Regions from separate parts of the Kitasatospora sp. NPDC058243 genome, predicted to be linked through region 1. Evidence: riboswitches for the same ligand, from Rfam matches in the RefSeq annotation. Region 1 holds a riboswitch; each other region holds the start of a gene.
The links. Region 1 has a riboswitch for cyclic di-AMP ahead of ACFVX9_RS09255 (NlpC/P60 family protein). Riboswitches for the same ligand answer to the same signal wherever they lie in the genome.
Positions count from the first base shown of each region.

Region 2: another riboswitch for cyclic di-AMP. It lies ahead of ACFVX9_RS26475 (M23 family metallopeptidase); the one in region 1 lies ahead of ACFVX9_RS09255 (NlpC/P60 family protein).
Region 3: another riboswitch for cyclic di-AMP. It lies ahead of ACFVX9_RS10990 (transglycosylase family protein); the one in region 1 lies ahead of ACFVX9_RS09255 (NlpC/P60 family protein).

Region 1 is NZ_JBHVWW010000009.1:84,290-91,628, reverse strand. It holds gene ACFVX9_RS09270 (hypothetical protein) at 1-14, shown strand, start outside; gene ACFVX9_RS09265 (NYN domain-containing protein) at 285-1,646, shown strand; gene ACFVX9_RS09260 (NlpC/P60 family protein) at 1,847-2,881, shown strand; cyclic di-AMP (ydaO/yuaA leader) riboswitch at 3,220-3,369, shown strand; gene ACFVX9_RS09255 (NlpC/P60 family protein) at 3,380-4,525, shown strand; gene ACFVX9_RS09250 (NlpC/P60 family protein) at 4,753-5,799, shown strand; gene ACFVX9_RS09245 (hypothetical protein) at 5,973-7,004, shown strand; gene ACFVX9_RS09240 (glycosyltransferase 87 family protein) at 7,018-7,339, opposite strand, start outside.
Region 2 is NZ_JBHVWW010000046.1:43,781-51,119, forward strand. It holds gene ACFVX9_RS26460 (PP2C family protein-serine/threonine phosphatase) at 170-1,300, opposite strand; gene ACFVX9_RS26465 (TetR/AcrR family transcriptional regulator) at 1,565-2,134, opposite strand; gene ACFVX9_RS26470 (alpha/beta fold hydrolase) at 2,231-3,058, opposite strand; cyclic di-AMP (ydaO/yuaA leader) riboswitch at 3,402-3,560, shown strand; gene ACFVX9_RS26475 (M23 family metallopeptidase) at 3,573-4,406, shown strand; gene ACFVX9_RS26480 (hypothetical protein) at 4,468-5,457, opposite strand; gene ACFVX9_RS26485 (GNAT family N-acetyltransferase) at 5,500-6,072, shown strand; gene ACFVX9_RS26490 (sensor domain-containing protein) at 6,249-6,989, shown strand; gene ACFVX9_RS26495 (hypothetical protein) at 7,107-7,339, shown strand, end outside.
Region 3 is NZ_JBHVWW010000011.1:145,582-152,920, reverse strand. It holds gene ACFVX9_RS11010 (helix-turn-helix transcriptional regulator) at 1-818, opposite strand, end outside; gene ACFVX9_RS11005 (ATP-binding protein) at 1,237-1,758, shown strand; gene ACFVX9_RS11000 (DUF397 domain-containing protein) at 2,132-2,395, opposite strand; gene ACFVX9_RS10995 (hypothetical protein) at 2,955-3,932, shown strand; cyclic di-AMP (ydaO/yuaA leader) riboswitch at 4,363-4,523, shown strand; gene ACFVX9_RS10990 (transglycosylase family protein) at 4,510-5,970, shown strand; gene ACFVX9_RS10985 (hypothetical protein) at 6,193-6,393, shown strand; gene ACFVX9_RS10980 (LacI family DNA-binding transcriptional regulator) at 6,465-7,339, opposite strand, start outside.

The DNA of each region.
Region 1 (7,339 bases):
CCGAGCAGGGTTGACGCCCGACGGCGCGGGGGGCGGGTGCGCGGCGCGCCTGCCCGCCGCGCTGGGACAATACAGACAGGACGCGCGGAGCGTGACGACAGGGCGGCGGCCGCGGGCCGTGACCCCGTAGGACCAGGATCGGAGCCGAGGACGTGGTGGACGCAGCGAGGGAGCCCGCCGAAGCGCAGGGGCTTCAGCCTGCTGCCGCCGCGCAGGCGCAGGCCGCCGACGCGGCCCCGTCCGGGCCCGCGGCCGTCGGCGAGGCGGCGGGTTCCGATGCGTCGGTGGGCTCCGGCGAGGCGGTGGGTTCCGGCGAGGCGGTGGCGGAGCGTGCTGCCGAGAAGCTGGACCGGCCGCTGCCCGAGGGCGTGCGCCGGCGCGTGGTCGGCCTGGCCTCGGACGCGCTCGGCGGGCTGCCGCCCGGCGAGCTCCCGCAGAGCCTGCGCCAGTACGTCAAGTTCACCCCGGCCCGGCGGGCCAAGTACGCGGCCACGGCGCTGGCCGCGGCGCTGGAGTCGGAGCCGGCGTTCCGGGTGCGGATAGCGGAGCGGCTGAGGCTGGGCCAGCCGGACCTGGTGAAGGCGTTGGAGTCGGGCAGCGTCCCGGGCGCCGCCGATCCGATGGACGTCGCGGCCGCCGCCTACCTGGTGCGGTCGGCTGGCTGGAGCCGGCTGGTGGCCGAGGCCGGGGAGGAGGCCGAGCGGGCCGGCGCCGAGGGCGCGGCCGCCGAGGCCACCCGGCTGGTGGAGAAGTTGCAGGCGGAGCTCGCCGAGCTGCGGTCAGCGGCCCGGGCGGACCTGGAGCGGCAGCGTGCGGAGTCCGAGGACGTCCGCCGGGAGGCCGAGTCGCTGCGGAAGAAGGTGCGCTCGCTGGAGAGCGACACCCGCCGGGCGCAGGCCGAGACCAGGCGGCTGACCGCCGAGCTGGAGGCCGCGAGGGCGCAGGCGGCCACCGAGCGCGGCGCCGCGGAGTCCGAGGCGCGGCGGCTGCGGCACCGGGTCGGCGAGCTGGAGACGGCGGCCGAGCAGGGCCGCCGGTCGGCCCGCGAGGGCCGCAGCGTCGAGGACATGCGGCTGCGGCTGCTGCTGGACACGGTGCTGCAGTCGGCGCAGGGGCTCCAGCGGGAGCTGGCGCTGCCGGTCTCCCAGATCCGGCCGGGGGACCTGGTGGAGGCGGTGGTGCCGGGGGCGGCCTCGCCGCACGACGTGGCCCGGCGCGGTCTGGCCGACGACGATCCGGCGCTGCTGGACCAGTTGCTGGCGATCCCGCAGGTGCACCTGGTGGTGGACGGCTACAACGTGACCAAGACGGGCTATCCGACGCTGCCGCTGGAGCAGCAGCGGATCCGGCTGCTGGGCGGGCTGGCGATGCTGGCCCAGCGCACGCAGGCGGAGGTCACCTGCGTGTTCGACGGGCAGGACCTGGACGTTCCGGTGATCATGGCGCCACCGCGGGGGGTGCGGGTGCGGTTCAGCCGGACCGGCGAGACCGCGGACGAGCTGATCCGCCGTCTGGTGCGGGCCGAGCCGCAGGGGCGTCCGGTGGTGGTGGTGTCCACCGACCGGGAGGTCGCGGAGGGCGTGCGGAAGGCGGGCGCGCGCCCCGTGGCCTCCGTTCTGCTGCTGAACCGGCTGGCGCGGCCCTGACGGCTGCCGCGACGGAATGACGCCTGGTCAGCGCCCGGTTTGCGGCGGTGTGCACATCCGGTGAAGCCTGCGGGGGAAGTGGAGTTCACGCCTTCGGGGGAGTGGCAAAACCCGTGGATCTTCCCTAGGGTGTGGCGTCAAACCTATTTTCCGGATTCTCACCTGATCGGGTGAGGCCGATGGAAGAAGGAGCAATTCCCTTGGCCTCCCACCGCCGTCCCAAGCAGCCGAGCCGCGCCCGGGTCTCCGTGCTCACCGCTGCCGCGGCGACCGCGGTCGCCCTCTCCGCGCAGGTCGCCGCGCACGCCGCGCCCCAGCCCAGCAAGAGCGACGTCAAGGCGCAGATCGACCAGCTCCAGCAGGACCAGGAGCAGGCGGCGGAGAAGTACAACGGCGCCAAGGAGCGGGCCGACCAGCTCCGCAAGCAGTCCGACCAGCTGCAGGACAAGGTGGCCCGCAGCCAGGACGAGATGACCCAGCTCCAGACCGGCCTGGCCGGCGTGGCGGGCGAGCAGTACCGCACCGGCGGCATCGACCCGTCCGTCCAGCTGATGCTCTCCTCGGACCCGTCCGGCTACCTGGAGAAGGCGTCCAGCGCCCAGCAGGCCAGTGCCAGCGAGTCCGAGGCGCTCAAGGCGCTGCTGGACCAGCAGCGCCGGCTGGACCAGGAGAAGTCCGAGGCCGCCGCCGTCCTGGCCTCGCTCGACTCCACCACCAAGGACCTGAACCAGGCCAAGACGGACGTCAACCAGAAGCTCAAGGCCGCGCAGGACCTGCTGAACTCGCTCAGCGCCTCCGACCGCGCCGCGCTGCGGGCCCAGCAGCAGCAGGACGACCGCGCCTCGCGCGGCAGCGACCGCGCCGACCTCGGCAGCCTCCCGCAGGCCGGCGGCTACGCGGGCGTGGCCGTCGCCAAGGCGATGAGCAAGCAGGGCTCGCCGTACGTGTGGGGCGCCACCGGCTCGACCACCTTCGACTGCTCGGGCCTGATGGTCTGGGCGTACGGCCAGGCCGGCGTCTCGCTGCCGCGTACCTCGCAGGAGCAGGGCAACGTCGGCACCAAGGTCACGCTGGACCAGGCCCAGCCGGGCGACCTGGTCATCTACGGCCCCGACCGGCACCACGTCGGGATGTACATCGGCAACGGCATGGTGGTGCACGCGCCGCACACCGGCGACGTGGTGAAGGTGATGAAGGTCGACGCGATGCCGATCAACACGATCCGCCGGGTCTGACGGTCCGACACGCCCGAAGGGCCCCGTCCGGGCCTGTGATCCACGCCACCCTCCGGCCGGGGGTGGCGTTCGGGTTTTGTCCGCCGCGCGAGTCCCCGGTGAAGACTGATCAGCTTTGCGTACGGCGGTGATCACTATGTGTCATATTCACAAAAGAACTTTGGTCTTCTTCCGTCTTTTTTCTGACAAGGATTTGAACGGATCACGGTTCAGTTACTAGGGTCGTGCCCCGAACCACCGCACTCCCGATCGCCCAGCCAGGGTGACGGCGGTGGTTTCCGTCGAGTTCGTGACGCAGCGGGGCGGGCCCAGTGCCTGCCCGACGGGGAGCCCAGCAGTCGGGGGTGCTGTCGAACGGAGCCGGGGAACCACGTTCCTCCGGGGTGAATCGGCGCCAGGTCGGCCGGTGGAACGGCCGTGAGGCGTCGTAGGGCACGCTTCCGGCCCGAACCCGTCAGCTCACCCGGTAGACGGCGTAGGAAGAAGGAGTCCGCCTTCGTGGCGTCCCATCGTCGTCCCAAGCCCGCTAGTCGCACCCGGGTCTCGATCATGACCGGCTTCGCCGCCGCGGCCGTCGCGCTGTCCGCGCAGTCCGGCGCCCACGCCGACCCGCAGCCGACCAAGGACCAGGTCAAGGAGCAGGTCGACCAGCTCAACGAGCAGGCCGAGGTCGCGACCGAGAAGCTCAACGCCGCCCAGGAGAAGCAGCAGCAGCTGCAGAAGCAGGTCACCGACCTCCAGGACCAGGTGGCGCGGCAGCAGGGGCAGGTGACCGACCTTCAGGGCGGCCTGGCCGAGATCGCCGGCGAGCAGTACCGCAACGGCGGCATATCGCAGACCGTCCAGCTGATGTTCTCCGCCAGCCCGGACACCTTCCTGAGCCAGGCCGACACGCTGAACCAGGCCGGCGGCACCCAGAAGGGCCAGCTCAAGCAGCTCCAGGACGAGCAGCGCAAGCTCGACCAGGTGCGCTCCGAGGCCCAGGGCAAGCTCGCCGAGATGGAGACCACCACCCAGCAGCTGAAGAGCGCCAAGGACGAGGTCCAGGGCAAGCTCAAGGCCGCGCAGGACCTCTTCAACACCCTGTCCGAGCAGGAGCGCCAGGCGATCCGCGCGGCCGAGGAGAAGGCCGCCGCCGAGGCCAAGGCGAAGGCCGACGCCGCCGCGAAGGCCGCCCAGCAGCAGGCGGCGGCCCAGCAGGCCGCCGACCGCTCCTCCCGCGACAACAGCCGCACCGACCTGAGCGCGTCGCAGGCCCCCGCCGCGCCGGTCACCAAGCCGAGCGCCGGCAGCTCGCGCGGCGCCGCGGCGCTGTCCATCGCCGCCTCCAAGATCGGCAGCCCGTACGTCTACGGCGCCTCCGGCCCCGGCTCCTTCGACTGCTCGGGCCTGATGGTCTGGGCGTTCAACCAGGTCGACGTGGCGCTGCCGCGCACCTCACAGGAGCAGGCCCACGCCGGTACCCGGATCGGCACCGACCTCTCCCAGGCCCAGCCCGGCGACCTGCTGATCTTCTACGGGGACGCCCACCACGTCGGCATCTACGCCGGCAACGGCCAGGTGCTGCACGCGCCCAAGCCCGGTGCGTCGGTCCGCTACGAGGCGGTCGGCAACATGCCGCTGACCTCCATCGTGCGGGTCTGATCCCCGCGCAGGCCCTCCCAGGCCCGGCCTTCCACCACGGAAGGCCGGGCCTGCGGCTTTTCCGGCGCCTCGGACTGATGTCCGATTACGGGTCAAATATTCGGGTTGGCAGGGGTTTGGACTCGGTTGCCCGGACTCGCTAACGTCTGCCACCGGACTCCGCTTCCAGGGCCGCCCGCGTTGGTGCGGCGGCGGGGCCCCACCGCCGGATCGGAGCCGCTGCCGCCATGCCCGTGCACCGTCGTCCCCAACTGCTCGCCCGTGCGCTGGTGCTGACCGCGGCCGCCACCACCGCCCTGGGCGTGACGGCGGGCGGCAGCGCCCAGGCCGCCCCCGCCGCGCCGGACACGCCCACCCGCAAGGACGTCAAGGCGCAGGTGGAACAGCTCTACGGCGAGGCCGAGCAGGCGTCCGAGAAGTACAACGCCGCCCTGGAGACGCAGCAGCGCCTCCAGGGCGAGACGACCGTCCTCCAGGGCGAGATCGCCGTCGCCCAGGACCAGCTCAACCAGTTGCGCGGCGACCTCGCCACCGTGGCCGGCGCCGAGTACCGCGGCGGCGGCATGGCCCAGACCGTCCAGCTGATGCTCTCCACCGACCCGGAGGGCTACCTGTCCCGGGCCCGCACCCTCGATCAGGCCGCCGAGCGGCAGCAGGAGACCCTGCACGAACTGGCCACCCGCCAGCGCCGACTCGACCAGCGCCGCACCGAGACCGCCGGCAAGCTCGCCGAACTCGACCAGGCCCGCCGCTCGCTCGCCGACAGCAAGCAGCAGATCCAGCAGCGGCTCACCAAGGCCCAGCGGCTGCTGAACAGCCTGGGCGTCGCCGAGCGGGCCCGGATGGCCGCCCAGGACGCCCAGGAGGCCGAGCAACGCGCCACCCGGGGCACCGACCGGCTGGACCTCGGCACGGCCCCGCCCGCCTCCGAGCGCGGGGCGGCCGCACTGGCCGCCGCGGTGCGGATGATCGGCTCGCCCTACCTCTACGGATCCACCGGGCCCCGCGCCTTCGACTGCTCCGGTCTGATGTACTACAGCTGGCGGCAGGCCGGAGTGACCCTGCCGCGCACCTCGCAGGCCCAGGCGTACGCCGGGCAGCGGGTCAGCCTCTCCGAAGCGCGGCCGGGAGACCTGGTGATCTTCTACCGGGACATGCACCACGTCGGGATGTACGCCGGCGGCGGGGTGATCGTGCACGCCCCCTACCCGGGCGCCAGGGTCCGCTACGAGAGCGTCAACGCGATGCCGGTCGCGGGGGTGGTCCGGCTCTGAGCCCGGCACCGTCCGACCCCGACGCCCCCCACCCGATAGGCGGCGCCCGCCGGACGCTGTCCCGGCGCGGTGCGCTGCTGCTCGCGGCCGGCGGGCTGGCCCAGCTGTCGCTGCCGCCGGCCGCCCCGGCGGCCCCCTCGGCGGCCGGGTGGGCGGCGGACCGGCGGGCCGAGGTGGCCGCGCTGCTGGACGCGCGGGCCCGGGCGCTGCCCTCCTGGTCCGGGCCGGCGGCGATCGAGGCCGGCTACCGCAACCTGGTGCTCGGCGCGGACGCCGGGCCGGAGCGGCTCACGGCCGCCGCCGACCTGGCGGTCCGGATCACCGGGTACGACGACTATCCGGTGGTGTACCCGCGCCGGATCGACCTGGTCCGGGCCGGCGGCAGCTGGCGGGTCGACCGGGAGGAGAGCGCGAGCGGGCCCCCGGCGCTCTGGGACCTCGGCTCCGCCCGCTCCGCGGCGGGCGCGCACTGCCTGGTGCTCGGCTTGGCCGACGGGCCCGACCCGGCCGGCCTGGTCGCGGTGGCCGACCGGGCCGTGCCCGCCGTGAGCGAGGTCTGGGGCACCGGCTGGGCGGGCCGCCTGCTGCTCGAAGTGCCCGCCACCGCAGAGCAGTTCGCCCGGCTGCTGGAGGTCGACCCGGCGGGCTGGACGGGCATGGCGGCGGTCACCTCGGCCGCCGCCGGCGCGCCCTGGCACACCCCCGCCGACCGGGTGCTGGTCAACCCCGGGACGTTCGGGCGGCTCAGCGACTTCGGCCGGCAGGTGGTCGTCACCCACGAGGCCACCCACGTCGCGACCAGGGCCGACACCCGGGCCTGGACACCGCTCTGGCTCTCCGAGGGCGTCGCCGACTGGACCGCCTACCGGGGCTCCGGCCGGCGCCCGCAGCAGATCGCCCCCGAGCTGGCCCGGGACGTCGCCGCCGGCCGGCTGCCCGCCGCGCTGCCCGCCGACCGGGACTTCACCGCGGGCGCCGACGGCATCGCCCAGGCCTACGAGCAGGCCTGGCTCGCCTGCGAGCTGATCGCCCGGCGCTACGGGCCCGAGCGGCTCGTGGCGTTCTACCGGGCGGTCGGCGCGGCCGACGGGCAGGGGGAGGACCGGGACCGCCGGCTCGACCGGCTGCTCCGGGCCGGACCGGGCGTCGGCCTGGCCGAGTTCACCCGGCTCTGGCTGGCCGAGGTGGCCGCGCTGCGCGATTGACGGCGCGCGTCGTTCAGCGCCGCTGCCTGGCCGGGGTGCCGGGCCGCTGCCTGGCCGGGGTGCCGGGCCGGTCGATGCCGTCCAGCAGGTCCTGCTCGTAGGCGATGCCGGGGCGCACCGGGTAGGCGCCGGCGGGCACCGCCTCGGGCTTGGCCAGCACCACCGTCGCCGGGAGCTGTGCCGGGCCGCGGGTGGCGCGCCAGAGCCGGATGCAGGAGAGCACGGTGGCGGCCAGCAGCAGCAGGTTGCGCAGGCTGAGCACGGTGACGCCCCAGGGCTCGCTGGCGAGGATCCGGCTGAACATCAGCGGGAACTCGGCCAGCGTCAGCGGGCAG
Region 2 (7,339 bases), on a different contig from region 1:
CCGCATGGGGCTGCGGGTGGTGGGACTGCTGCGCGGCGTCCGGCTCTCGTCCTCGGAGGGGGGAACCCACGGCGAGGTCAGGTCCATCGGATACCCGGCCTTTCCGCTCTCGGGGGGTGGGTGCCCTCTGGGTGCCCGAACGGGCACTTAATTCTTCATACCTTATTTCTCAAGCGGGTGCTGAAGCGGGTGAATGGTGACCCAGACGGCGCACCAGCACCAGCGTCCGGTCGTCCGCCGCGTCCCGCGCCACCGTCCGGACCAGCCGCTCCGCCGCACCCCGGGTGAGCTGCTGCTGCGTCCGCCACGGCCGCACCACCGGCTCGGCCGCCGCCAGCAGCCGGCCCACCCCCTCGTCCAGATCCCGACCCGGCACCTCCACCAGGCCGTCACTGAACAGCAGCAGCGAATCGCCCCGCCGCAGCCGCCCCGACACCGCCGGGTACAGCGCGCCCGACACCAGCCCCAGCGCCGGACCGCCGTGCCCCGACCGCGCCCAGCCGCCGCCGTCCGCCCGGCGGAACTGCGCGGGCGCCGGATGGCCGGCGTTGAACAGCAGGTAGTCGCCCGTCGCCGGGCGCAGCGCGAGGTGCACCGCCGTCGCGAAGTCGTCCTCCCAGCCCATCCGCACCAGATGGTCGTTGGCCGCCGGCAGGAACGCCTCCGGCGGCACCCGCCCCAGCAGCATCGCGAACGCGCCCGACAGGTGCGTCGAGCGGGCCGCCGCCCGGCTGCCCTTGCCCGACACGTCCACCAGCAGCAGTTCCAGCAGATCCTCCTCGGGGCGGTGCGCGCACAGCAGGAAGTCACCCGAGAACGAGGTGTCGCCGGCCGGCGCCAGCGCACTGTCGAAGTGCCAGTCGAGCAGCCGCTCCGGAAGCCGGGCCAGTGCCCGGGTGTGCTCGGCCAGCTCCAGCAGCATCGAATCGCCCTGCGTCCCGCGCAGACCCAGCCGGTGCCGGAACCGGTTCGCGGCCAGCACCGTCACCGCGGTCGCGGCCAGTACCAGCGTCACCCCGATCCGCACCCCGAGCGGATCCCGCACCACCGCCCCCAGCACCCCGCCGGCCAGCGCCGCGCACACCAGCACCAGCAGCTGCCCGCGCCGCAACAGCAGCCCGCCGACCACCAGCGGCAGCACCAGCGCCGACGGCGGCCAGCTGTACGGCAGCACGATCGGCAGGACGCTCAGCACCGCCGTCACCCCGAGCAGCACCCCCAGCGCGTACCGCGCGGCCCGGGCGTTCCCGTCCAGCAGCCGCAGGTACCACCGCCGCGCCCTCGCTATCGGTGCGGGCACGTGGACCTCCGCCAAGGGGTCGGCGGTCCCCTGTCATGACCACCAGTCAGCCCGGCCACACTAACCCGTCCACCCCCACCACCCCCAGGCCGCTGCCTGCCCGCCGCACGGGAAGTCGGCGGGTCCGACTTCTCGCGCATGTGTCACCCGGGGCGCTGGCCGTTCCGTCGTCGTGGGAGGCCGGGCGGGTCGTGCCGCGGCCGGTGCGGTGGCCGGGCGGGTCGTGCCGCGGCCGGTGCGGTGGCCGGTGCGGTGGCCGGTGTCTCAGGGGGTGGGCCAGGTGCGGAGGCCGGTGGTGAGGAGGGTGATGAGGCGGCTCTGGGTGGTGGCCAGGTCCTCGGCGAGCTGGAAGCCGCCGCCGATGGAGAGGGAGGCGAAGCCGTGGGCGACGGAGCGGACGGTGCGGGCGGCGTGGATCGCCTCCGCGCCGTCGAGGCCGTACTCCCGCAGGACGGCGATGATCACCCCGACGAGCCGGCCGGCCGCGCGGGTGAGGTCGTCGTCCGGCTGCGGGGCCTGGGGGAGGGCGTTGTAGCGGTGCGGGTGCTCGGTGGCGTACGCGTGGTAGGCGCGCAGCACGGTGGCGACGGCGTCGTCCCCGCTGCGGCCGACGGCGGCCTCGGCGAGCCGGTCGGCGAGTTCCTCGGTGACCCGGACGGCGATGAGCCGCCGCAGTTCGGTGAGGCCGCCGCTGACGTGCTTGTACAGCGACGGGGTGGCGACCCCGGCCCGGGCGGCGACGGCGGCCAGGGTGAGGGCGTCGGTGCCCTGCTCGTCGATGAGGGTGAGGGCGTGGTCGACGACCTGCTCGGGGGTGAGTCCTACTCGGGGCATGGTGTGGGCTCTCCGTCGGTGGAAGGCGTACGTGGCGGGGTGGGGCGGGGCGTGTGGGCGGGTGGGGCTGACGTGGGCGGACGGGGTGGGCGGGGCTCAGGCGAGTTCGGCGAGGAAGGGCAGCAGGGCGCCGGCGGTGGCCTGCGGGTTGTCGGCCATCGGGTAGTGCCCGGATCCGTCGATCATGACCTTCCGCGCGTTGAGCGCGGCGGCCTGCCGGTCGGCGACGGCTTCCGGCTTGGGGAAGTCGGGGTCCTTGCTGCCCATGATGACGAGCGAGGGGCAGCGGACGGCCGCGGTCCAGCCGACGGGCGCGGAGTCCCCGCCGACGTGTCCGCGGGTGGCGGTCTTGCGGCCGGGGGTGCGCATGGCGGCGACGAGTCCGGCCACGTACGTGTCGAAGTCGGCGGGCTTGGCGCCCGGGTAGGCCAGCTTGCGGTGGTAGAGGCCCCAGAAGGCGGGCGAGTGGACGGTCAGGGTGCCCATGACGCGGAGGGCGCCGCGCATGAGGGCGCCGGGCGGGGGGTTCTCGACGAAGGCGTCGATCAGGGCGATGCCGGCGACCCGCTCGGGGGCGTCGCCGGCGGCCTTGACGACCGTCGCGCCGGTGTAGGAGTTGCCGACCAGGACGGCGCGGTCGATGCCGAGGTGGTCGAGCAGGGCGAGGACGTCGGTGGCGATGGCGGCGGGGGAGTAGTCGTCCCAGACGATCGAGGATTCGCCGAAGCCGCGCAGGTCCATGGTGATGACCCGGTGGCCGGCGGCGGCCAGCAGCGGGTGGAGGTGCCGGTAGGCGGCGCGGGTGTCGAGCATTCCGGGGAGCAGCACGACGGGGGTGCCGTCGCCCTGCCGGGTGTCGTCGTAGGCGAGGCGGCCGCCGGTGACGTCGAGGTACTGGGTGGTGGGGGCGCTGGTGGCGTTCATGGTGGGCCTCCGGGGGCTGCCGGTGCGGGGCTTCGGCGGTGCTGCCGATAGCCATAAAGCTAAGGCTAATAGCCTTAGCCGTCAAGCCTTCGCGCCCTGTGGAGCGGGGGAGGTTGGCGGGGAGTGCCTGAATGAAGGGCCGTCCGTTGACGTCCGATCACGTGAGGTGGCGTCAATGGTGTTCAAGCGTGCCCAAGGGGCCCAAGGGGGACAAAACGCCCTTCGCGTCCCAGAGCGCCCCGTCCGTCTCCGGTCGTCCCGGGCGAACGGCTTGGAATCAGGGCCTCCTAGGATTAACGTTTGATAACGCAGCGCGGTCCTCAACGCCGTACCCAGACGGCACCGTGCGCCGTCGCCTAATCCCGCCGACCGGCCTCCGGGCAGGTCAGGGAGCCGGGGAACCACGTTCCTTGGGGTGAATCGGCGGGGCTCCGGCCCGGCCGTAGGAGACCTTCCTGCTCCGAACCCGTCAGCTAACCCGGTAGGCGCGAAGGAAGGAAAGGAGCGCGCCTCCGTGGCGTCGACGCACACCCCGGCACACCCGGCCGGCCTCGCAGCAGGTACCCGGCTCCTCGACCACCCCGGCCCGGACGGCCCCGAGTACGCGGGCCCGGAGGCCGAGACCAACCGGCACCGGATGCCGCGTCAGGTCCGTGGGACCTCCCCGCTGCTCGGCGTCACCGCCGTCGCCGCCACCCTGGGCGCCACCGGCTTCGCCTCCGCCACCCCGGCCGCCGCCCCCGCCATCGAGACCCCGGACGAGACCCCGGTCGCCCTCTCCGCCGACCCCGGCCTCGCGCTCGCCGCCCGCATCCAGCTGCAGGCCGACAGCCAGCGCACCGCCGCCGAGGAGGACGCCCGCGTCCAGGCCGCGAAGGAGGCGGAGGCCAAGGCCGCCGCCAAGGAGGCCGAGGCCAAGCGGGCCGCCGAGGAGGCCGAGCGGGCCAAGGCCGCCGCCCTCACCCTGCCGGTGCGCGACTACCACCTCACCGCCCACTACGGCCAGAGCGCCCGCTACTGGGCCCACCTGCACACCGGCCTGGACTTCGCCGCCGACACCGGCACCCCCGTCTACGCGGTCGGCCAGGGCACCATCACCTCGGCCGGCTGGTCCGGCTCGTACGGCTACCGGATCGTCGAGACCCTGCCCGACGGCACCGAGATCTGGTACTGCCACCTCTCCTCGATCATCAAGGGCTCCGGCAAGGTCGGCTCCGGCCAGCAGATCGGCAAGGTCGGCGCCACCGGCAACGTCACCGGCGCGCACCTGCACGTGGAGGTCCGCCCCGGTGGCGGCGCCCCCGTCGACCCGGAGACCTGGTTCCAGCAGCGCGGCCTCAACCCCTGACGCACCCGCGAAGCCCCGGCCGCCGGAACCGAAAGGCACCGGCGGCCGGGGCTTCGCCGCGTCACTCCCGAGCCTGGTCCGCCGGGTCCGCCGGGTCCGTCGGGTCCGTCGGGTCCGTCGGGTCTGCCTGGTCCGCCGGGACTGCCGATCCCGCCAGCTCCTCCAGGCGGGCGTCGAACTCCTCCTGCGCCAGCCCCGCCAGGTACGCGTCGATCTCCTCCTGCCCCGGCTCCGGCGCGAGGTCCGGGAACTCCTCCACCAGCAGTCGCGGCAGCCCGGGCACCGTCCACTCCCCGTACAGGTCGAGCGCGGCCTCCACCGCCGCCTCCTCGAACGCCCCGAAGTCCCCGGCCAGTTCGTCCGGCATCGGCCGCCCCAGCGCGGTCAGCTCGGTCAGGTTGCGGTAGCTGCGCCGCATCAGGCCCTGCTCCAGCAGCCGGCGCGCGCCGTCGGTGGCCATGCCGACCGAGATCACCCGGGTCGGGCTCCATCCCTGCTCGTCCACCTCGTCCAGCCAGCCGGTCTGCGCCAGTGCGGCGAACCTGGCCAGCCGCTCCTCCTGCGCCAGCTCCCGGAAGCCGGTCAGCCACTCCCGCACCGCCTCCGGATCCGTGACGTCCGCCCCGTACGCGTGCAGCAGCAGCGCGTACAGCCGGGGCCAGGTCACCAGGTCGGCGCGGCGCAGCAGCCCGGCCGCGACCTCCCCCTGCCACTCGGCCTCGGCGTGCAGCCGCTCCTGGCGCTTGGCGTTGAGCCGCTTGGCGGCCCGCTGGTGGTCGGTCAGCAGCCGGACGGCGGCGCCGTACGCGAACGGGTCCGCCTCCGGTTCGGGTTGGACGTACAGGTAGAGCCGCTCGTACAGCAGGTGCTCCACCGCGTTCGAGGTCAGTTCGGGCCAGCCGTCGTGCATCCTGCCCTCGCCCAGCTCCAGCAGGGCCAGCACCGCGCGCAGCGGCGCTTCGGCCACCGGGGTGCGGTCCTCTTCCGCCGCCCAGGCGAGCAGGTCGGCGGCCCTGGTGCGCGGGGCGAGCCGCAGGTCTTCGTCGTTCATAGCTCGAACGGTAACCGCTGGCCGGGAGTAGGGTCGGCTGCCATGGTCCCCGTACGACTCACCGGCCCCCGGCTGGCCATCCGCGAGTATCACCACACCCCCGGCGACGTGGACGCGCTGCACGGGCTGTTCGGCGACCCGGAGGTCACCCGCTACCTCCCCTTCGAGCCGCGCGACCGCGAAACCTGCGCCGACCAGATCGAGCTCTACCTGGAGGAGGCGATGGCGCCGGAGCGGGACACCTACCGGCTGGCCGTCACCCGGCGCGACGACGCCGAGGACCCGGTGGACGCCGTGCCGATCGCCCACGCCTCCCTCACCCTCGGCAAGCACCGCTCCGCCCACCTCGGCTACGTGCTGGGCCGCGACGTCTGGGGCCGCGGCTACGCGGGCGAGATCGCCGGCCTGCTCTGCGAGCTCTCCTTCGAGGCCCTCGGCGTGCACCGGCTGGCGGCCCGGGTCGACGTGGACAACGCCGCCTCCGCCAAGGTGCTGCTCCGGCTCGGGTTCCAGCTGGAGGGGCGGGTCCGGCACGACCTGTACAAGGGCGGCGCCTGGTCCGACTCGTACCTGTACTCGCTGCTCGCCGACGAGTGGACCGGCGCGACCGGCTGACGGCCCGGCGTGGACGTCCGGCGTGGACGTCCGGTGCGGACGTCCGACGCGGACCTGGGGGCAGGCCGGGGGGTTAACCCCACCCCCGATCCGCCAGGCCTCCGGATCCTCCCCGGCCCGCCGTTCGACCAGACTGATGCCATCAGCAGTCGAGAACGAGGGACCGGGGCCGGGACATGAGCAGCAGCCGAAGCACGCAGGACCGCGAGTGGGACGTCCTCGGTGGTTACGGCGACGACCCGCGTCCCGCTCGGGCCCACCGGACCGAGGAGCCGCCGGCCGTCTGGCGGGCGCCGTTCTCCAAGCACTACTACCGCGAGATCGGCTACACGCTCACCGGTCTGCCGCTGTCGGTCATCGGCTTCTCCGTCTCGATCGTGCTGTTCTGCATGGGGGTCGGCACCTTCGTCACCGTCCTCGGCCTGCCCGTGCTCGCCCTCCTGACCACCGTCGCCCGCGGCATGGGCCGGATGGAGCGGGCCCGGGTGCGCGGCATGCTGGCCCTGGACGTGCCCGCCCCGGCGCCGGTGCGCCAGACCCGCCCGGGCACCTGGGGGGCGATCACCGCGCGGCTGGCGGACCCGGCCGGGTGGAAGGCCGCGTTCTACCAGGTGGTGATGTTCCCGTGGGCGGTCCTCAGCTTCGCCCTGTCGCTGGTGTTCCTGCTGCTCGGCTGGGCGATGGCGCTGTACCCGCTCTACCAGTGGATCTTCCCGGCCTTCACCTCCTGGCGCGGGTACCGGGTCTTCGACTTCTACGACAGCGACAACGTCCAGCACGTCTACTACGTCGAGGGGGCCTGGCAGATCGCGGGCTTCTCGCTGGCCGGGGTGCTGCTCATCATCCTCACCGCCCAGCTGGTCCGCGGCCTGACCAACGTGAACCGGGCCGCCGCCCAGGGCCTGCTCGGCCGCTGAACCCCGCAGCCCTCCCGGCCAGGCGGCCCTCCCCGGTCCCGCCCGCCTCACCGGCCCCGCCCGCGCCCCGGACGTGCTCCGGATGCGGGCGGGGCCGGCCCGTGTTCGGATGGCCGGGTGGCCGCCGCACACACCCCCGCCGACCCGGGCGCCCTGGGCCGGGACATCCTGGTCACCTCCCGCCCGCTGGACGAGTACTGCGACCTGTTCGACCTCACCCGGGCCCAACTCGCCGCGCTGCCGGGCCCGGTGCTGGACTGCCCGGGCGGCGCGGCCGGCCTGGCCGCCGAGGCGCGCCGGCTCGGCTGCCGGGTGATCGCCGCCGACCCGGCGTACGCGCTCCCCGCACC
Region 3 (7,339 bases), on a different contig from region 1:
GTGAGGCTGTCCACGCAGAGCCGCTCCATGACCTGGATGTACGCGTCGACGTCGTCCCGCTTGTCGAGGTACAGCGCGCTGGTGAGCTGCTCCAGGTAGACGACGTCCGCGAGGTCCTGTTCAGGGAAGCGCAGGATCGTGAACGCCCCGGACTCCCCCGCGTGCGCGCCGAATCGGAACGGCATCACCTGGATCACGACGTTGGCCTGCTCGGCGACGTCGATCAGGTACTGCACCTGGCCGCGCATCACCTTGGGCCCGCCGACGGGGCGGCGCAGCGCGGCCTCGTCGATCACGGCCCACAGCCGCGGGCTGGCGCCCTCGGTCAGCAGCTTCTGGCGACGCAGGCGGAGGCTGACCCGCCGTTCGATCTCCTCCTCGCTGACGACCGGCCGACTCTGTCCGAAAACCGCCCGTGCGTACTCCTCGGACTGCAGCAGTCCGGGGATGAACTGCACCTCGTAGGTGCGGATCAGCTGGGCGGCCTCCTCCAGGCCGACGTAGGTCTGGAACCAGCCCGGCAGCACGTCGTTGAAGCTGTGCCACCAGCCGGACTTGTTGGCCTCGCGGACCAGCCCGAGCAGTGCCTCCCGCTCCAGGCCGTCGTCCACGCCGTAGAGGCTGAGCAGGTCGGCGACGTCGCGTTCCTTGAAGCTGACGCGGCCGAGTTCCATGCGGCTGATCTTGGACTCGGAGGCCCTGATCGCGTAGCCGGCGTCCTCGCGCGTGATGCCGCGCGTCTCACGCAGGCGACGCAGCTGAGACCCGAGGAGGATCCGGCGGACCATCGAGCCGCCGCCCGGCTGAACTGTGGTCATGCGGTCGAAACCTCCACCTAGGGCAAACAGCGCACAGTCTGCCATCAGTTGAGCGCTCACGGTGCCGATACTGACGGATGTTCCTATCAGTTCCACACTCCACACACCAGGATGCACGTGCATCCGGCGCTTGCATATGCCAATAGTGCGACTGCACGTGAATCGACTCTTGCATCTGCAGTGAGCGCACACCACCATGGTGCACGTGCACCTGCACATCCCTGGCAATCCCGCGGGCTCCGCGTCGACCCCACGCGCGACTCCGTGCACCGACCCGGCAGCGTTCCCCCGCGCCACCGGGGGATCGTGTGCGCGCGCGCTGGTCGAGGGGGCGGCCGAGCGGCCGAGCGAGTCGGAGGTGACCGGCATGACCCCGGCGGGTCCAGCCGTGTCCGCCCCCTTATGGGAGGAGCTCTTCATGAGCACCGGTACGGCTTTGGCGGTTGACCCCCATGTGGTCACCTGTACGCTCGCTCCTCGCTTCGAAGCCGTCAGAACCGCGCGCGACTTCGCCAGAACCTCTCTTCAGCGCTGGGGCCTGATGGAGCTGTTCGACGACGTCGCGCTGGTGGCCTCGGAGCTGGTGACCAACGCACTGCGGCATGCGATCGGCGCACGACCCGACCCTGCGGGTGGCGCCCAGGGCGAGTACGACTTTCCCATACAGCCGACCCCCGAGGGCCGACTGCCGATCCGAATAAGCCTGGTCCACCGCTCTCCCCAGGTGGTCTGCGCGGTGAGCGACCCGAGCTGCATCGGCCCGGTCGCCCGGGAGGCGGACTTCGTCGCCGAGTCCGGCCGCGGACTGCACCTGGTGGAGTCCTTCAGCCGCTCCTGGGGTTGGCACCCGCTGGGCAGCGGCAAGGTGGTCTGGGCCCTGTTCGAGGCGGAGCCGGCCACCGGTTCCGAACTCGGTGGACGGCACCGGCGCTCGGCCTAGCGCCAGGCGGCGCGCGGCCGGCCGAGGGAGGCCCCGGGAGGACCGCACCCCGGGCTCCGCGGGGCGGCTCGACGGGCCTGGCGCAGGTGCGCCACGGGCTCCGGCTCAGTCCTCAGGACGATTCCCACGACGATTGCCGGGCCGGCCCCCCGGACGAGCCGGCCGGACTGACGGCCGGACACCCCGGCGGCCCGACCCCCGTCCGGGCCCCCAACCGTGCGCGGGACCACCCGCCGCGCCTGCGCGCGGTCGGCCGCGAGAGCGCCCGTCGGGAGAACGCCCGTCGCGTGGCCCCGGACCGGCCCCGGACAAGACAAAGGCCGTCGCGGTGTCAGCACCCACGACGGCCCCCCGATGGCAGGACGGCGGCCGGTCAGACCGCCAGGTGGTCGAACTCCCCGTCCTTGGCCCCCAGCAGCAGGGCGGCGATCTCGGCCCGGGTGTAGATGAGCGCCGGCCCTTCCGGGAAGCGCGAGTTGCGCATCGCCACATCGCCCCCCGGCAGGGCCGCGAACTCGACGCAGTTCCCCTGGGAGTTGCTGTGCAGGCTCTTCTGCCAGAGAACCCCCTTGAGGTCGGCGGCCGCCATCCCGTTGTAGGTGTCGTACGAGCCGTGCGTGTCCTGCGAGTCGTGCATAGAAATCTCCCGAAGAGCTCCGGAGTGGTCGTCCAGCGCGGCGCTCCCGGCACCCGCCGAACGAACGGACCGGCCCCGTACCGGCCCGGCACAACGCCTCACTTGACGCGATGATAGCTGCTGTGCACGTGCATCAGCACGGGACATTGCAGGTGCACGAGGCCTTTCACCGGCAGTTCCGAACTCTTCACGGGCCCTTCTCCTGACGGTACGTAAACGGACATAGCCGAGTGAATCGCCAGATTCTCGATAACCGGCCGTGAGCGGTTCCCCGCTGAATGTTGATCTTCAGACGCCCGGAGTCGCGCTGCCGTGACGCTCCGTCAGGCGACCTCCTGGCTGTGAGACATCTCACGCGCCACACAGGCAACTCGACGCCCCGTCGGACACGTCAGGGCTACGAGCGGTGATCGCTCGAAGGCTGGGTGAGATATGTCCGGATTGCGGGCAAACCGCCCGGACGGACACGGCGGGAACGCGGCACACCCGCCATGACCACGTGAAACTCGAACGGCAGCCGAATGCAGGCCTGACGGGCCGATGTCCTACGATCTCCGGCATGAGCACCGCAGCCATCCCGGGCGCGCCACTGCCCGTCCGCACTCCAGGCTCCCGTGCGCGGGGGCGCCACCGCCGCCCCGAGCGCCCCGAGATCCCGGCCGGCTCCCCGGCCCTGGTGCTCGCCGTGCCCGCGACCGCCGGGCCCGAGTCCCGCTCGGTCGTCGAGGAGCTGCTGTCGATCGTCCGCAGCGAGCAGAGCGGCATCCAGACCGCCGTCGGCTACCTCCCGGGCGAAGCCGCCCAGGGGGTCGACAGTGACGACCGCACCGTCGCCGAACTGCTGGCCATGGCCGCCGAGGCCGGCCTGCCCGCGCCGGTCCTGGTGCCGCTGGTACCCGGCCCGCACGGATTCCTGACCGAACTTCACGCCCTCGCCGCGGAGTACGGAGCCCCCGTCACCGACGTGCTCGGCCCGCACCCGCTGCTCGCCGAGGCCGTGCACGTGCGCCTGTCCGAGGCCGGCCTGGCACGCGCCGACCGGGCCCGGCTGTTCGCCATCGCGACCGCCGCGGACGGCGTCGTGCTGACCACCGTCGGCGGCGAGGAGGCCGCTGCCGCGGCCGGCATCACCGGTGTCCTGCTGGCGGCCCGGCTGGCCGTCCCGGTCGTGCCCGCCGCGCTCGACGTGCCGGGCTCGGTCGCCGCGGCCGTCAACCACCTCAAGGAGACCGGCTCCCAGCGCCCGGCGCTGGCACCGCTGGTGATCGGGCCGGAGGCCGACTCCGAACTGCTCGCCACGGCCGCCGAGGAGACCGGCTGCCCGTCCGCGGCGCCGCTGGGCGCCTACCCGACGGTCGGCCAGCTGATCGCCGCCACCTACCTGGCCGCGCTGCCGGCACCCTCCCCCGAGGCCCTGGCGCAGGCCGAGGCCGAGGCGGCGGAGGCCGCCGAGGGCGCGCACGCCGACCACTCCGGCCGGGGCGGTCACGCCGCCCACGCCGCTCGCACCGCCACCGAGGAGTCGGTCGGCCAGTAGCGGTCACCGCACGCGTGAAGGGCCCGGAACGGCTACGTTCCGGGCCCTTCCTGCTTGCCCCGTAAGGGAGTTAAGGGGCGAATAGGTGTGATGTCCGTTCTATCCGCATTTGTTCGCCGCCGCTCGATCCATCCCCCGACGGCCACAGTGTGGACGCACCTCCTTCTCGGCGGGCGGGCCCCGGGGGACCCGACCCGCCGCCACCCGCCTCCTGAAGCACAGACAGTTGCGCACGCCCTTCGCGGCATTGCCGGAAATCGGCCATTTTCGATCATGGCGAGCGAGGGGAACGACCGTTCTCGCCAAACCGTGATGCGCGTCACAGGTGTTTGCAGTTTGAACTTAAGTCTGCTTAACGTGCTCCCCGTTCGTGGCCACACGAACCCAGTTCATCCGCGACGCCGAGTCCTGCCGTCGGATGTCCTGGCAGCGCGAAAACGCACCACGGCAGGAGCGGGGGACCCACAGGTAAGTCGCCCCGGACCGTTCCCCGGAACGATCCAGGGCTAGGGGTGAAGCCGCGCCCACAGCGCGGCCGGGCAACTCCAGCCCGAATCCGACAGCTCACCTCGCAGGCGTGGGAGAGGACTGCGTCTTCATGCTGCCCACCAACGGCACCCGTCTGTCCAGTCGTACCCGACGCGTGATCGCCGCCATCGGCGTCGCGGGCGTCGGCCTCACCATCCCCTGCCTCACCTCCGGCACCGCCTCCGCCGCCTCCGTCGCCACCTGGGACAAGGTCGCCCAGTGCGAGAGCACCGGCAACTGGAGCATCAACACCGGCAACGGCTTCTACGGCGGCCTGCAGTTCACCTCCAGCACCTGGGCCGCCTTCGGCGGCACCGCGTACGCCCCCCAGGCCAACCAGGCCACCAAGGACCAGCAGATCGCCGTCGCCGAGAAGGTCCTCGCCTCGCAGGGCCCCGGCGCCTGGCCGGTGTGCTCGGTCCAGGCCGGCCTGACCAAGGGCGGCACCCCGGCCACCGTCGACACCTCGGCCGGCTCGACCACCGGCTCGGCTGCCAGCTCGACCGCCACCAAGCCCGCCGCGAAGCCGGCCACCCCGGCCACCCCGGCCGCCAAGCCCGCACAGAGCCAGGCCCCGGCCACCCCGGCCGCGAAGCCCGCACAGAGCCAGGCCCCGGCCACCCCGGCCACCCCGGCCGCGAAGCCCGCCAAGCCGGCCGCACCGGCCCAGGACCAGGCACAGGCCCCCGCCGACTCCGCCAACGGCACCTCGGCGCAGAAGGGCCAGAACCAGGCCCAGAACAGCGCCCAGCCCCAGGGCGACGACTACACCGTCACCTCCGGCGACTGGCTGTCCTCGATCGCCGACAAGCACAACCTCCAGGGCGGCTGGCAGCGGCTGTACGAGCTCAACCGCGGCACCCTGACCGAGGGTCCGGACACCATCTACCCGGGCCAGCGCCTCTCGTTCAAGGACGGCGGCCAGGCCCAGCAGTCGGCTCAGACCGACCAGTCCGGCTCGGACTTCACCTGGTTCGACCGCTCGCAGAAGTCCGGCCAGACCTCCAACGGCGCCGCCGTGAACGCCAAGCCGACCGCCCAGCCGCAGGCCCCGGCCCCGGCCCCGGCCCCGGCCCCGGCCCCGGCCGCCAAGCCGGCTTCCAAGCCGGCCGCCCAGGCGCAGACCCCCGCTCAGACCCCGGCCGCCACCGGCAGCATGGCCGCCGCGGTCTCCTTCGCCCAGTCGAAGGTCGGCCAGGCGTACGTCTACGGCGGTACCGGCAACGGCGGTTGGGACTGCTCCGGCCTGACCCAGGCCGCGCTGCGCGCCGCGGGCGTCTCCGTCCCGCGCGTCGCCGCCGACCAGGCCGCCGCCAGCACCCGCGTCTCGCTGGACAGCCTGCAGGCGGGCGACCTGCTGTTCTGGTCCAACAACGGCCAGAACTCCGGCGTCTACCACGTCGCGATCTACATCGGCGGCGGCCAGTACGTCGAGGCCGCCAACCCGAGCTCGGGCGTGCGCCTGCAGACCGTCGCCAACTGGGCGCCGGACTTCGCCGGCCGGGTCTGAGCACGACCCGCGGGTGACAGCTGACAACTGACGGCTGACAGATAACAGATTTCAGATAACAGATTTCATCATCTGTTATCTGTCAGTCGCCGCCCGCCCCGGCGGTCGCCCGGCGCCGTAGGAAGGCCGCCGGCAGACCGCCGGGCAGGACCGCCCGAGGCCATGGTCAAAGCCCGCCCCCAGCGGGCATGCTGCTGCTCCGGCACCCGAGGAGGAGTCACCATGGCCCAGGTCACCGTCACACTCGACGCCAACCTCGCGATCGACGCGATGATGCTCTCCGGCACCAAGAACCCGCAGGACGCCGTCGAACTCGTCCTGCGCGACTACCTGGCCCGCGGCCGCCGCACCGAGACCCGCACCGGCGACGCCACCGACGGCCAACGGCTCACCGAGAGCCGCCCCACGGACCACGAGGGCTGACCCGGCACCCGGGCGGCACGCAACGGGCCCCGGAGAGCAACAGCTCTCCGGGGCCCGTCCGTTGACCGTCCTCAGCGCGCGCAGGCCCCCGTGGAGCCGCGCATGACCAGCTCCGGCTGGAACATGAACTCCCCGCGCTGGACCGCGTTCCCGCCGACCTCCTCCAGCAGCGCGTCCACCGCCGCGGTCGCCATCGCCTCGACCGGCTGGCGGATCGTGGTCAGCGGCGGCTCGGTGAAGGCGATCAGCGGCGAGTCGTCGAAGCCGACCACCGAGACGTCGTGCGGCACCGACAGTCCACGCTGCCGCACCGCCCGGATCGCCCCGAGCGCCATCATGTCGCTGCCGCAGACGATCGCCGTGCAGCCCTTGTCCAGCAGTGCGCCGGCCGCCGCGTGCCCGCCCTCCACGCTGAACAGCGTGTGGTGGACGAGTTCCTCGGCCTCCTCCTGGCTCCGTCCCAGCACCTCGCGCATCGCCGCCGTGAAGCCCTCGATCTTGCGCAGCACCGGCACGTACCGCCGCTGCCCGACGGCCAGCCCGATCCGCTCGTGCCCGAGTTCGGCCAGGTGCTGGACGGCCATCCACATCGCGGCCCGGTCGTCCGGCGAGATGAACGGCGCGTCGATCCGCTCGCTGTAGCCGTTGATCAGCACGAACGGCACCCCGCGCCCGGTCAGCCGGGCGTAGCGGTCGTGGTCGGCGGTGGAGTCGGCGTGCAGCCCGGAGGCGAAGACGATGCCCGCCACACCCCGGTCGACCAGCATCTCGACCAGTTCGTCCTCGGTGGACCCGCCCGGCGTCTGGGTGCACAGCACCGGGGTGTACCCGTGCCGGCTGAGCACCTGCTCGATCACCTGGGCCAGTGCGGGGAAGATCGGGTTGCTCAGCTCCGGCGTGATCAGCCCGATCAGGCCGGCGCTGCGCTGGCGCAGTCGGGTCGGCC